3 regions of the Modestobacter italicus genome follow, and region 2 is predicted to be linked to each of the others. Evidence: riboswitches for the same ligand, from Rfam matches in the RefSeq annotation. Region 2 holds a riboswitch; each other region holds the start of a gene.
The links. Region 2 has a riboswitch for cyclic di-AMP ahead of MODMU_RS30100 (transglycosylase family protein). Riboswitches for the same ligand answer to the same signal wherever they lie in the genome.
Positions count from the first base shown of each region.

Region 1 (3,894 bases), 380 kb from region 2:
GCGGCCATCGGGAGCGCACCTCGGTCGGTGACCGAAAGCGCGCTCTCGGCGGTCACCAAGAGCACGCTTCGGGCGGTCGCCCGGCAGGAGGGGTCACCGACGCCAGGAGTGAGCGCTCGTGGCGTCGGTGACCCCGAGCGCTCAGGGGGCGATGGTCAGCCCGGCGATGCGGTCATCGCGCAGGGTGAAGTGGTAGCGCAGGTCGACCACGCCACCCGGGAAGTCCCCGACCAAGTGCTGGACGGCGAGCCAGTGGTCGGGGTCGATGCGCTCGGCCCCGGTCAGCTCAGCCGTGTACGTGTACTCCGACGCCGCGCGGTGCAGCCAGCCGAGCACGGCGTCGGTGCCGCGGTGGGTCGCGCCCTCGTCGACGACCACGGCGTCGTCGGTGAAGGTGTGCAGGGCGGCGTCGGGGTCCTCGGCGGTCAGGTAGCCGCGGATCACGGCGGGGAGCTCGGTGGGGGTGGTCGATGTGGTCATGCACCGACCGTGCTGCCTCCCGCAGCAGGCGGGTCAAGCGCTGGACCCTCCCGCGGGGAGAGGGTGCAGAGTCGCCGCGTGCTGACCATCGGCGAGTTCGCCCAGCTCACCCACCTCAGCGTGCGCACCCTGCGGCGCTACCACGACGCCGGCCTGCTGGAGCCGGCCCGCGTCGACCAGGCCAGCGGCTACCGCTACTACAGCGCCGAGCAGATCCCGGCGGCCCAGGTGATCCACCGACTGCGCGAGCTCGACGTCCCGCTCCCCGACGTCCAGCGGATCCTGCAGACCCCCGACCCGGGCACGCGGGCCGGGCTCGTCGCCGACCACCTGCAGCGGCTCGAGGACCAGCTCGAGCGCACCCGGGCGGCGGTGACCTCGCTGCAGCGACTGCTCCGCCCGGAGCCGGCCACCCTGGACGTCGAGCTGCGGGCGGTCCCGGCCACGACCGTCGCCGCGGTCGAGGCGACGGTCGAGCTGGACGACGTCCTGGCCTGGTACTCCGGCGCGATGGCCGAGCTGGACGCGCTCGTCGGGACCCCCGGCCCGCCCGGCGGGCTGTACGACAACGAGCTGTTCACCACCGGCCGGGGGCGCGTGCTGGTGCACCGCCCGGTCACCGCTCCCCCGCGCACCGGGCGCGTGCACCCGGTGACGCTCCCCGCGGTCGAGCTGGCGGTGACCACGCACGTCGGCGACCACGACACCATCGACGTCACCTACGGCGAGCTCGGCAGCTGGGTGGTCGAGCACACCCTCGCGGTGGCCGGCCCGGTGCGCGAGACCTATCTGGTCGGCCCGCGCGACGACCCCGACCCGACGGCCTGGCGGACCGAGATCGGCTGGCCGGTCTTCCGCCTGGCACCCGGATGAGCGGCGATCACGGCGTGTCGCGGGCCCCGATCTGCGACGTCTCCGTGGCCACTTGGTCACCGCACGTTCAGGCGCGCGCAGCCGACCAAGATGGCTTGACCAACTACGACCGCGGAACTGTTGAGACGTCAAAGAGCGGCCCCGCGGTCCCGGTGCTGGTCACGCTCGGCGAGTCGGCGCGCGTCGCCTTGTCAACATCTTGTCTTGGTCACTGGTCGATCACGCAGCGTCCACGAGCGTCCCTCCCGTCCCGCCCTTACGTTCGTCGCGCCCGCCGGGTCCAGTCGTCACCTTCCGGGTGACACCCGCCGGGCACCGCCGAGCCGGGCGACCTCAGCAGCGTCGCTGAGCGAACCGGGCCGAGGACCCAGTGCAGTCCTGGGGTGAAGCGCGACCGGGCATCCAGCCGGTGCGCCGGGCGAGTTCCCCGCCCGAACCCGTCAGCTAACTCGGTAGGCGGTCGTGGAGAACCAGGAGAAACGTCGTCCGTGACGACCATGCGCACTGCCCCCGCACGCCGTACCGCCCGTGGCGCCCTCGTCGCCCTGCTCACCGGTGCCGGCCTCGTCCTCACCCCGCTGGCCGCCCAGGCGGCAGCGCCCGACACCGCAGCCGTGGCCGCCGCCCCGGCTGCCGCCTCGACCGCCAAGGCCCAGATCGCCGTCGACACGGCGCTCGCCCAGCTGGGTGACCCCTATGTCTGGGCCGCAGCGGGCCCGAACTCCTTCGACTGCTCCGGCCTGACCCAGTACGCCTACAAGGCCGCCGGGATCTCGCTGCCGCACTCCTCGAAGACCCAGTCGACCATGGGCACGTACGTCGCCAAGTCCGACCTGAAGCCCGGTGACCTGGTCTTCTTCTACAGCCCGGTCAGCCACGTGGGCATCTACATCGGCAACGGCCAGATGGTCAACGCGCCGACCGCCGGGTCGGTCGTCAAGATCACGAACATCAACTCGATGCCGAGCTACAACACCGCCCGCCGCCTGGCCTGACGTCCTGCCGCCGGGCCCCGACGTCCTCCCCGGACGCCGGAGCCCGGCACAGGTCAGACCGGTGCCAGCTCGACGGCCTCACCCCGCGGCAGCCACCGGACCGTGCGCTGCACCTCGGGCGCGCGGGCCAGCTCCCGCTCCACCTGGGCACGGCCCTCGGCGAAGTGGCTCCACCCCTCGTAGTGCACCGGGACGACGGTGCGGGGGGCGAGGAGCTCGCACAGCTCCACCAAGTGCCGGCCGGTCATGGAGTACCGCAGCGGGCCGGTGACCGGGAACCGGACGCCGCCCAGGTGCAGCACCGCGGTGTCGACCCGCAGCCGCTCGGCCACCTCGCGCAGCCCGCCGAACAGCACCGTGTCACCGGAGATCCACAGCACGCCGTCCCGCTGCCCCTCCCAGCGCAGCGCGAAGCCCACGACGTCCCCGGCGATCGGGCGGCTCAGCGGCGGACCGTGCCGGGCCGGGGTCGCCGTCACCTCCAGGCTCGGGCGCCCGGGGGCCTCGAGCACCGTCGTCTGCCAGGGCCGGAGCCCGCGGGCGGTGCCGCCGAGCCGGGCCGCCCCGGACGCCGTCGTCACCACCACCGGGGCCGACGGCAGCAGCGCACGACCGGCGTCGTCCAGGTTGTCGGCGTGGTGGTCGTGGGTGAGCAGCACGGCGTCCAGCGGCGGCAGGTCGGCGGGTTCGAGCGCCGGCCCGGTCACCTTGCGCGAGCTGGTCCCCCAGCCGAAGGCGTACCGCCGGCCCGGCCGGTCGAACGTGGGGTCGGTGAGCAGGCGCCAGCCGGCGACCTCGACGAGCAGCGTCGGTCCGCCGACGTGGGTCAGCCTCACGGCACCCGGGACGCCGCGCCGGTCGCGTGCGCCAGCGCCCAGTCCAGGACGTCGTCGGCGATCTGCTCCCAGCCCGGCGCGGCCGGCAGCAGGTGCGGGTAGCCGGCGTACTCGCGCACCTCGGTGACCGTGTCGTCCGAGTAGTGCTTCGCGTTCGACCGCTGCACCGCCGGCGGCATGATGTGGTCCTCGCTGCCGGAGACGAACAGCAGCGGCGGACGGGCGGCGTTGCGGTAGTCGACGTGCGCGTCCTGCGGCCCGGGCATCAGGTTGGCCAGCACCGAGTTCCACAGGATGCCGCCGGACGCGGGGATGGCGTACCGCTCGTACAACGCCCGCGACTCCTCCTCGCTGAAGGTGTTCGTGAACGCGTAGTGCCACTGCTCCCAGCTGAACCCGACCGCCCGGTGCCGGTTCGCCGGGTTCTTCAGCACCTCCCACGTCGAGCGGACCTGGGACAGCGGCGTCACCTTCACGCCCTCGGTCGGCGCGGAGTTGAGGACGACGCCGACGGCCCCGTACCCGCGGTCCAGCAGCAGCTGGGTGATCGTCCCGCCGGCGGAGTGGCCGATCAGGACCGGCGGGGTCTCCAGCGCGCCGACCACCTGCGCCATGGAGTCGACGATCTGCGGCAGCGTCACCTCCGCGATCGGCGTCGGGTCGGCGTTGAGCGCCTCGACCTCGACCTCGAAGCCGGGGTAGGTCGGGGT
Region 1 is NC_017955.1:4,040,668-4,044,561, forward strand. Features, by position in the region: gene MODMU_RS19240 (nuclear transport factor 2 family protein) at 142-480, opposite strand; gene MODMU_RS19245 (MerR family transcriptional regulator) at 559-1,353, shown strand; cyclic di-AMP (ydaO/yuaA leader) riboswitch at 1,687-1,826, shown strand; gene MODMU_RS19250 (C40 family peptidase) at 1,851-2,348, shown strand; gene MODMU_RS19255 (MBL fold metallo-hydrolase) at 2,402-3,184, opposite strand; gene MODMU_RS19260 (alpha/beta hydrolase) at 3,181-3,894, opposite strand, start outside.
Region 1: linked by a shared signal. The riboswitch ahead of MODMU_RS19250 (C40 family peptidase) and the one ahead of MODMU_RS30100 (transglycosylase family protein) in region 2 are both predicted to bind cyclic di-AMP.

Region 2 (3,894 bases):
GCGGGGTCTGGGCCTGGTGCTCGACCTGGTGCCCAACCACATGGGCGTCAGCGACCCGGCCGAGTCCGGCTGGTGGTGGGACCTGCTGCAGCACGGGCGGGAGAGCGCCCACGCCGACGCCTTCGACGTCGACTGGGACTTCGGCGGCGGCCGGATCCGCATCCCGGTGCTGGGCAGCGCGGACGACGTCTCGAAGCTGGAGGTCGTCGACTCCCCCGACGGCCCCGAGCTGCACTACTACGACAACCGCTTCCCGATCGCCCCCGGCACCGGGGAGGGCACGCCGCAGGAGGTGCACGACCGGCAGCACTACGAGCTGGTCGACTGGCGGCGCGCCGACGACCAGCTGAACTACCGCCGGTTCTTCGCGATCAACACCCTCGCCGGGCTGCGGGTGGAGGACCCGGAGGTCTTCCGGGCCACCCACGCGCTGGTCGTCGAGCTGGTCGAGAACGGCTCGGTCGACGCGCTGCGGATCGACCACCCCGACGGGCTGGCCGACCCCAAGGGCTACCTGGACCGCCTGGCCGAGGCCACCGGCGGCCGGTGGACCGTCGTCGAGAAGATCCTCGAGCCCGGCGAGGAGCTGCCGGAGGGCTGGCGGACGGCCGGGACGACGGGGTACGACGCGCTCACCGAGGTGGACGGCGTCCTGGTCGACCCCGCCGGCGAGGCGGCGTTCACCGCGCTGGACACCGAGCTCGCCGGCGCGCCGGTCGACTACGCGAAGCTGGTGCACGACTGCAAGCGTGAGGTCACCGACGGCATGCTCGGCTCGGAGGTGGCCCGGCTGCAGCGCATCGTCGGCGACCTCGGGGGGGCGGGGAGTGCGGCAGTGCCCGCCGAGCAGGTCACCGAGGGGCTCGCGGAGCTGCTGGCCAGCTTCCCGGTCTACCGGAGCTACCTGCCCGACGGCCGGGAGCACCTGGACGAGACGGTCGCCGCGGTCAAGCAGCGCCGCCCCGACCTGACCGCGGCCGTCGACGCCCTGCACCCGCTGCTGGGCACCGCCGGCACGGAGCTGGCCACCCGGTTCGAGCAGACCTCCGGGCCGGTCATGGCCAAGGGCGTGGAGGACAGCGCCTACTACCGGTGGGCGCGGTTCGTCGCGCTGAACGAGGTCGGCGGCGACCCGGCCCGGTTCGGGACGACGGTCGCGGGGTTCCACGCGGCGCAGCAGCACCGGGCCGCGGTGAAGCCGGCGTCGATGACGACGCTGTCCACCCACGACACCAAGCGCAGCGAGGACGTGCGGGCGCGGCTCGCCGTGCTGGCCGAGCAGCCGACCGAGTGGGCGGAGCTGGTCCGCGAGCTGCTGGCCCGGCACCCGCTGGCCGACCGGTCGCTGGCGCACCTGGTGTGGCAGAACCTGGTCGGTGCGTGGCCGCTGACCCGCGAGCGGGCGCACGCCTACGTCGAGAAGGCCGCCCGTGAGGCCGGCACCTCGACCACCTGGACCAACCCGGTGCAGGAGTTCGAGGACCAGCTGCACGCGCTGGTCGACGCCGCCTTCGACGACCCGACGACGCACGCCGCGATCGAGGCGTTCGTCGCGCGCATCGCGCCGTCGGGGTACGCCAACTCGCTGTCGCAGAAGCTGCTGCAGCTGACGATGCCCGGCGTCCCGGACGTCTACCAGGGCACCGAGCTGTGGGACTTCTCGCTGGTCGACCCGGACAACCGCCGTCCGGTCGACTACGACCTGCGCCGCAGCCTGCTCGCCCGGCTGGACGAGGGCTGGGTGCCGCCGGTCGACGAGACCGGCGCGGCCAAGCTGCTGGTGGTCTCCCGGGTGCTGCGGCACCGGCGGGACCACCCGGAGGCCTTCGACGGGTACACCCCGCTCGAGGCCACCGGGGCGGCCGCGGACTCCGTCGTCGCCTTCGACCGCGGCGGGGTCGTCGCGGTGGCGACCCGGCTGCCGGTGCACCTCGCGGCCACCGGGTGGGGCGACACCGCGCTGCAGCTGCCGACCGGCGCCTGGCGGGACCTGCTCACCGGCGCGCGGGTGGTCTCCGCCGCCAACGGGGTCGCGCTGAGCGAGGTGCTCGCCCAGCTCCCGGTCGCCCTGCTCGTCCGCGGCTGAGAAGGGCCCCCTTCCTCCCCACCCTTCGCAGGTTCAGGGTGGGCCCCTGGAAGGGGGCCGCTCCAGCACGTCACGGAGCGCGCGGTGGTGGCTGTGGGGGATCCCACATCAACAGAGTGTCAGGGGCCGGGGACCCGCAGCTGTCCCCGGCCCGGCCTGTCGGGGGTCGTCGTGGTCCGGGTGTCGGAGCGCGGCTGACTCGGGAAGCGAGACCCGCAGGTCTCGCTTACCGTTCTCGACGTCCCGGGCCGCACTGGCCGGGCACGAGGCGCCGGACCGCCGAACCCCGTCCGCCGGCAGCCTGACACCGACCCACCCAGGACGGGGGCGGGGGACCCACTTCCGACGCGCCTGCGCGTCTCGGGGTGAAGCCGTGCCGTGCCCTCAGGGCGCTGACCGGCCGGGCACCGATTCGCCCGAACCCGACAGCTCACCTCGTAGGCGGTGATCGGGAGGATCACCCATGTTCGAGTCCCTGCACGTCCGCGTCCGCCGCACCGTCGCGGGCGGGGCCGTCGCCCTCGGCGCTGCCGCCGTCGGCATCGGCCTGCTCGCCACCCCGGCCTCCGCGGCGGCGACGCACGACTGGACCGGTGTCGCCGAGTGCGAGTCCGGCGGCAACTGGAGCATCAACACCGGCAACGGCTACTACGGCGGCCTGCAGTTCTCCCAGAGCACCTGGGCGGGCTACGGCGGCACGGCGTTCGCGGCGCGGGCCGACCTGGCCACGCCGGCGCAGCAGATCGAGATCGCCGAGAAGGTCCTCGTCGGTCAGGGCGTCGGCGCGTGGCCGACCTGCGGCAAGTACCTCGCCGCGGGCACCACCCCGTCGGGGGGCGCCCCCGGGCCCCGCCCCGGCGCCGGCTCCGGCCCCCGCGCCGGCTCCGGCCGCGGGCGGTTCGTACACCGTCCAGGCCGGCGACACCCTGGCGGAGATCGCGGCCGCCCACGGCACGACCTGGCAGGCGCTCGCCGCGCTGAACGCGTCGACCGTGAGCGACCCGAACCGCATCTCCGTCGGACAGGTGCTGGCCGTCTGAGCACCACCGGGCAGCCGGGGGGACACCCCCTCCGGCTGCCCGGGGCGGCGCCGCTCAGCCGAGCGTGCGCGGCAGCCCCAGCGAGGCGGCGAGCGCCGACTCGAAGTGCACGAGCTCCCCGATCCGGTCCCCGTCGAGCGCCAGCACGAGGACGCCCACGACGTGCAGCACGCCGGTCACCGGGTCCCGCACGTACTCCCCCAGCGCCGGCTGCCCGTTCGCCCGCACCGGCACCATCCGCGCGATGGCGCGGCGGTGACCGTCGATCGCGGAGAAGAACCGGTGCACCGCCTCGGTCCCTCGGTACTCGAACGGCAACGGCGGCATGCGCACCCACACGTCGTCGGTCATCAGCGCCACCAGCGCGTCGACGTCCTCCCCGGTGAAGGCCGTGACGAAGCGGTCGACCAGGGCGCGCTCCACGGGTCCCCCGGCCGGCGGCGCCGGCCGCCCCGCCGAGGAGGCGGTCGCCATCGTGGCCCGGGCCCGCTTCAGCGCGCTCGTGACGGCGTCCGTGGTGAGACCGAGCAGCTCCGCGGTCTCCGCCGCGCGGTAGCCCAGCACGTCGCGGAGCAGCAGGACGGCGCGCTGGTTCGGCGGGAGCAGCTGGACGGCGGTCACGAACGCCAGCGTCACCGTCTCCCGGGACTCGTAGCGCGCCTCGGGCCCCGGCGCCGCGTCCGCCAGACCGTCCAGCAGCACGTCCGGGTAGGGCTGCAGCCACGGCACCTCCCCCCACCGGGAGGGCTCGGGCGGCGCCACCGGCAG
Region 2 is NC_017955.1:3,657,216-3,661,109, forward strand. Features, by position in the region: gene treY (malto-oligosyltrehalose synthase) at 1-2,086, shown strand, start outside; cyclic di-AMP (ydaO/yuaA leader) riboswitch at 2,385-2,546, shown strand; partial or broken gene MODMU_RS30100 (transglycosylase family protein) at 2,550-2,825, shown strand; gene MODMU_RS17490 (RNA polymerase subunit sigma-70) at 3,181-3,894, opposite strand, start outside.

Region 3 (3,894 bases), 1.9 Mb from region 2:
GGTGCTGAGCATCCGGGCGGTCATCTCCACCACCGGGAGGAAGCGGACCAGGGTGCGCGGCTGGGCGCGCACCGACAGGCCGCACAGCGTGCCGAACAGGGTCCCCTCGCGGGTGACCAACGGGACGCCGATGTAGGCGGCGACCTTGTGCGGCAGCCCGGTCTCCAGGTCCCGGTAGGCCGGGGTCGCGGCGGCGACGGTGGCGACCCGTGGACCCTCCCCGCTGACCATGGAGTGGCAGAAGCTGCGGTCCCAGGAGATGGAGCTCCCCGGCGGCAGGACCTCCGAGGGGTGGGAGTGCAGCACCACCTGCAGCGGCTCGCGGACCTCGGTCACCACCCAGACGTCGAGCCCGACGGTGCGGTGCAGGAAGGCCAGTGAGGCGCGGGCGGCGGACGGCCAGTCTTCGAAGGGGACGACGTCGTCGACCAGGAGCGTGGCCATGCACTGATCACAGGCGTGTCGTTCCGCCGCGTCAACGGGGTGGAACGCTTGAGATCCGGTACTCCCGCGTTCCGCCCGGTGCGTAGCCGGTTCCTCACGTGCCGTGGCCTTGCGTGTGACGGGTGTGAGGGGGCCGGCCGAGGGGTCACCTCCGGTCGAAGGGCGTGACGGCGTCCGGCTCGGCGGTGAACGGGTTGGCCCACTCCGAGGTGGCGCCGGTGATCGGCTGGGCGTCGGTGACCACGGTGAACGGGGTGCCGGGGTAGATGGCCAGCACCCGGGAGGTGGAGGTCAGCTCCACGGTGTGCTCGAGCAGCTCGCCGCGGCGCAGCTGCTAGGTCGTCCGGCGGCCGCGCAGCTCCTCGCCGACCTCCGCCCGCCACTGGGCGCCGTCGTGGGTGAAGTCGATGGCCCGCACCCGGTCGGCGGGGGCGGCCGGCTCGCAGCCGGCGAACTCGGCCAGGGCGTCGTAGAGCCGTTCGGCCTGCTCGTCGTCGCTGGCCCGGGGGACGAAGAAGGCGACCATGCCGTGATCGTCGCAGCCGGTGCCGACGGTCAGCCCAGCCGGCGGCGGAGCAGCTCGTCCTCCCGGCGCAGCACCACCGCGACGAGCTCGCTGACCGCGCCCTCGGCCTGCCGCCCGATCAGCGGTGCGTCGACGCGCGCCGTCCCGGTGACGGTCGAGCGGGTGCCGTCGGCGGCCGGGGTCAGCAGCCGCTCGCCGGTGACCTGGACCGTCCGGCCGAAGACCTCGGCCCGCACGTCCAGCGCGCCGCGGTGCCCGGCGCCGTCCGGCGTCCAGGTGGTGCGCTCGACGACGGCGACCGACGAGCCGACGAACCGGGCGAAGACCGTGGGGATGCCGGCGGTGGGCGCGGCGAGGCGGACGGTGCTGACCTGCCCGGTCACGGTCACCTCCTCGGCCTGCCCGCCGAGCGCCGCGGCCCGGTCGCGGAGGAAGGCCTCGTCGGTGAGCAGGGCGAGGACGGCGTCCGGCGGGGCGGGGTAGGACGCGGAGAAGTCGATGGCCACGCCGTCATCCTCGCTGGCGCGCGTCGCGAGCGCGGCGCCGGAGGCGATCCCGGGATCGCCTCCGGCGCCGGTCACCCGTGGATCAGGGGTTGAAGCTGACGTGGACGTGGTCCATGTGGTTGGCGGTGGGCGATCCGCGGTCCTCCATGGCCTTCCAGCCGGAGCCGCCGATCATGAAGATCCGCTGCTTGTAGATGACGTAGTCGACCTTCATGCGGGCGGCGTTGTCGATCACGTACTGGGCGACGGCGTTGCCCTTGGCCCCGTCGCTGTAGACCATGAAGTCGGCGGCGAGCTGCTGGGTCGGGGAGTGACCGGGTCGGGTGTAGACGGTGGAGACCCCGAACCCGGCGACGACCTCAGCGACCACCGGGCGGACGTGGGGCGCCCAGGCGCTGTACGCGGTCGAGGTGCCGGTCGGCTTGCCGGTCAGGTCGCCGGCCGGAGCTGCCGCCGGCGCGGGCGCGGGCGCAGCAGCCGGCGCGGGGGCGGGAGCCGGTGCGGGAGCGGCACCCCGGTCGCCCCAGTTCCCCTGGCTCTGACCGCCCGAACGGTCCCAGGGGTCGTCGGCCTGGGCGACCGACTGGCCCGCGAGGCCGAACGCGAGGGAGAACGCGCAGACGGCCGCTCCGCGGAGCACCCGGGGGCGGAGGCCGGTGCGCAGGTCACGGTCGTGCGGCAGGACGGTGTGCTGGCGGTCCACGTGCATGGGGAGCAACTCCTCGGGGAGGGCCACGGGCCGTCCGTCATCGGTACGACCTCGGTGTGGCGGGTGCGTCGGTCAGGTGTCCGGGTGGACGGCCGGTTCAGCAGCCGGGCGTGCGGCACCCACCGGAGAGCCCGCGGACCTGGTCAGGTCCGGGCGGTCCGGCTCGACGCGGGGAGACCCCGGGACGGGTGCGGTGGCTGCGCCGGCTCAGGTGCGCGGCGAGGCGTCGCGGTGTCGTGCGCGACGGGTGCTCGCGGGCACTGGACAGGCCCGTGAGCGCACCATGTGGTGGGCTCTCCGTTCTCCCGTGGCCGCCTACCGGGTCAGCTGACGGGTTCGGGCGGGGAGACGCCCTACCCGCCCCTCGAGCTCAGGCTCGACGGGCGGGACTCACCCCGGGTTCGGTGGGTCCCCGGCTCCCGCCGCGGTGGCGGACGGGACTCGGCGGCATCCGGTCAGGGTCCCCGGGAGGGGAGGTGACGACCGACCGGACGCCCAGACCGTAGGGCCCGCTGTACATCCACGACAACGCGAGGGCGCGGTCGTGGCAGGTCCTGCGCCGTCGCCGCGCCGGGGCGATGTGGTAACGGACTGGTCACGGGGCCGCGAGCCGTCAACGCGCGGAGGGACGGGAGGTGTCGCCCCGTAGCCGATCCGTCAGGAATCGAGAAGCTCCGGCGCGATCGCCGGTCCTAGCCTCTCCTCGACCGGCTCCACGTGAGGGCGGAGCCCACGGATGCGAGAGGGGTGCCGAGGATGACCGCACAGACCAGCACGACCGGGGCAGGAGGCTTCAGCGCCGACGAGCGGGCCGCGATGAAGGCGCGCGCGGAGGAGCTCCGGGCGGAGAAGGGCGGCGCCAAGAAGGCCGACGGGCTGCAGGCGCTCCTGGACGCCATCGCGAAGATGACCCCGGAGGACCGCGCCCTCGCCGAGCGCGTGCACGTGACCGTCAGCGCCGCCGCCCCGGACCTGCTGCCCAAGACCTGGTACGGCATGCCGGCCTACACCAACGCCGAGGGCAAGGTCGTCGTCGCGGTGAAGAACGCCGGCAAGTTCGGCCAGCGCTACACGACGATGGAGTTCCAGGACCCGGCACACCTCGACGACGGCGACATGTGGGCGGTGTCGTTCGCCCTCACCCGGTGGACGCCCGAGGTGGAGGCCAGGGTCGCCGAGCTGGTGCGCGCCGCGGTGTCGTGAGGCGGGCCGGTCAGCCGACCGGCAGCCCCACGAGGCCGGCGACCAGGCCGAGCAGCGCGGCGACGCCGAGCGTCCGCAGCACCGACCACCGCAGCCGGAAGAGCAGCACCGCGGCGACCGCGGCGATGACGAGCGGCACCGGCCGCAGGGTGGTCAGGTCGGGCAGCTCGAGCGACAGCGGACCGCGGTCGACCTCGACGACGCCGGAGAACAGCGTGTGCACCGCGAAGTACACGCCCAGGTTCGCGATGACGCCGACCACGGCGGCGGTGATCCCGGTGAGCGCCGCCGACAGCGACCGGTTGCCGCGCAGCTGCTCCATGTACGGGGCGCCGAGCAGCACGAACAGGAAGCTCGGCACGAAGGTCACCCAGGTGACCAGCAGCGAGGCCAGCACCGCGGCAACCCAGGGGTCCAGGTCGCCGGGTGCCCGGTAGGCGCCGAGGAAGGCGACGAACTGGACCACCATGACCAGCGGCCCGGGCGTCGTCTCGGCCAGCGCCAGG
Region 3 is NC_017955.1:1,792,035-1,795,928, forward strand. Features, by position in the region: gene MODMU_RS08735 (GAF domain-containing protein) at 1-444, opposite strand, end outside; gene MODMU_RS28415 (hypothetical protein) at 590-745, opposite strand; gene MODMU_RS08740 (hypothetical protein) at 779-970, opposite strand; gene MODMU_RS08745 (DUF2505 domain-containing protein) at 1,000-1,476, opposite strand; gene MODMU_RS28875 (VldE C-terminal domain-containing protein) at 1,559-2,185, opposite strand; cyclic di-AMP (ydaO/yuaA leader) riboswitch at 2,483-2,642, opposite strand; gene MODMU_RS08755 (iron chaperone) at 2,942-3,388, shown strand; gene chrA (chromate efflux transporter) at 3,399-3,894, opposite strand, start outside.
Region 3: linked by a shared signal. The riboswitch ahead of MODMU_RS28875 (VldE C-terminal domain-containing protein) and the one ahead of MODMU_RS30100 (transglycosylase family protein) in region 2 are both predicted to bind cyclic di-AMP.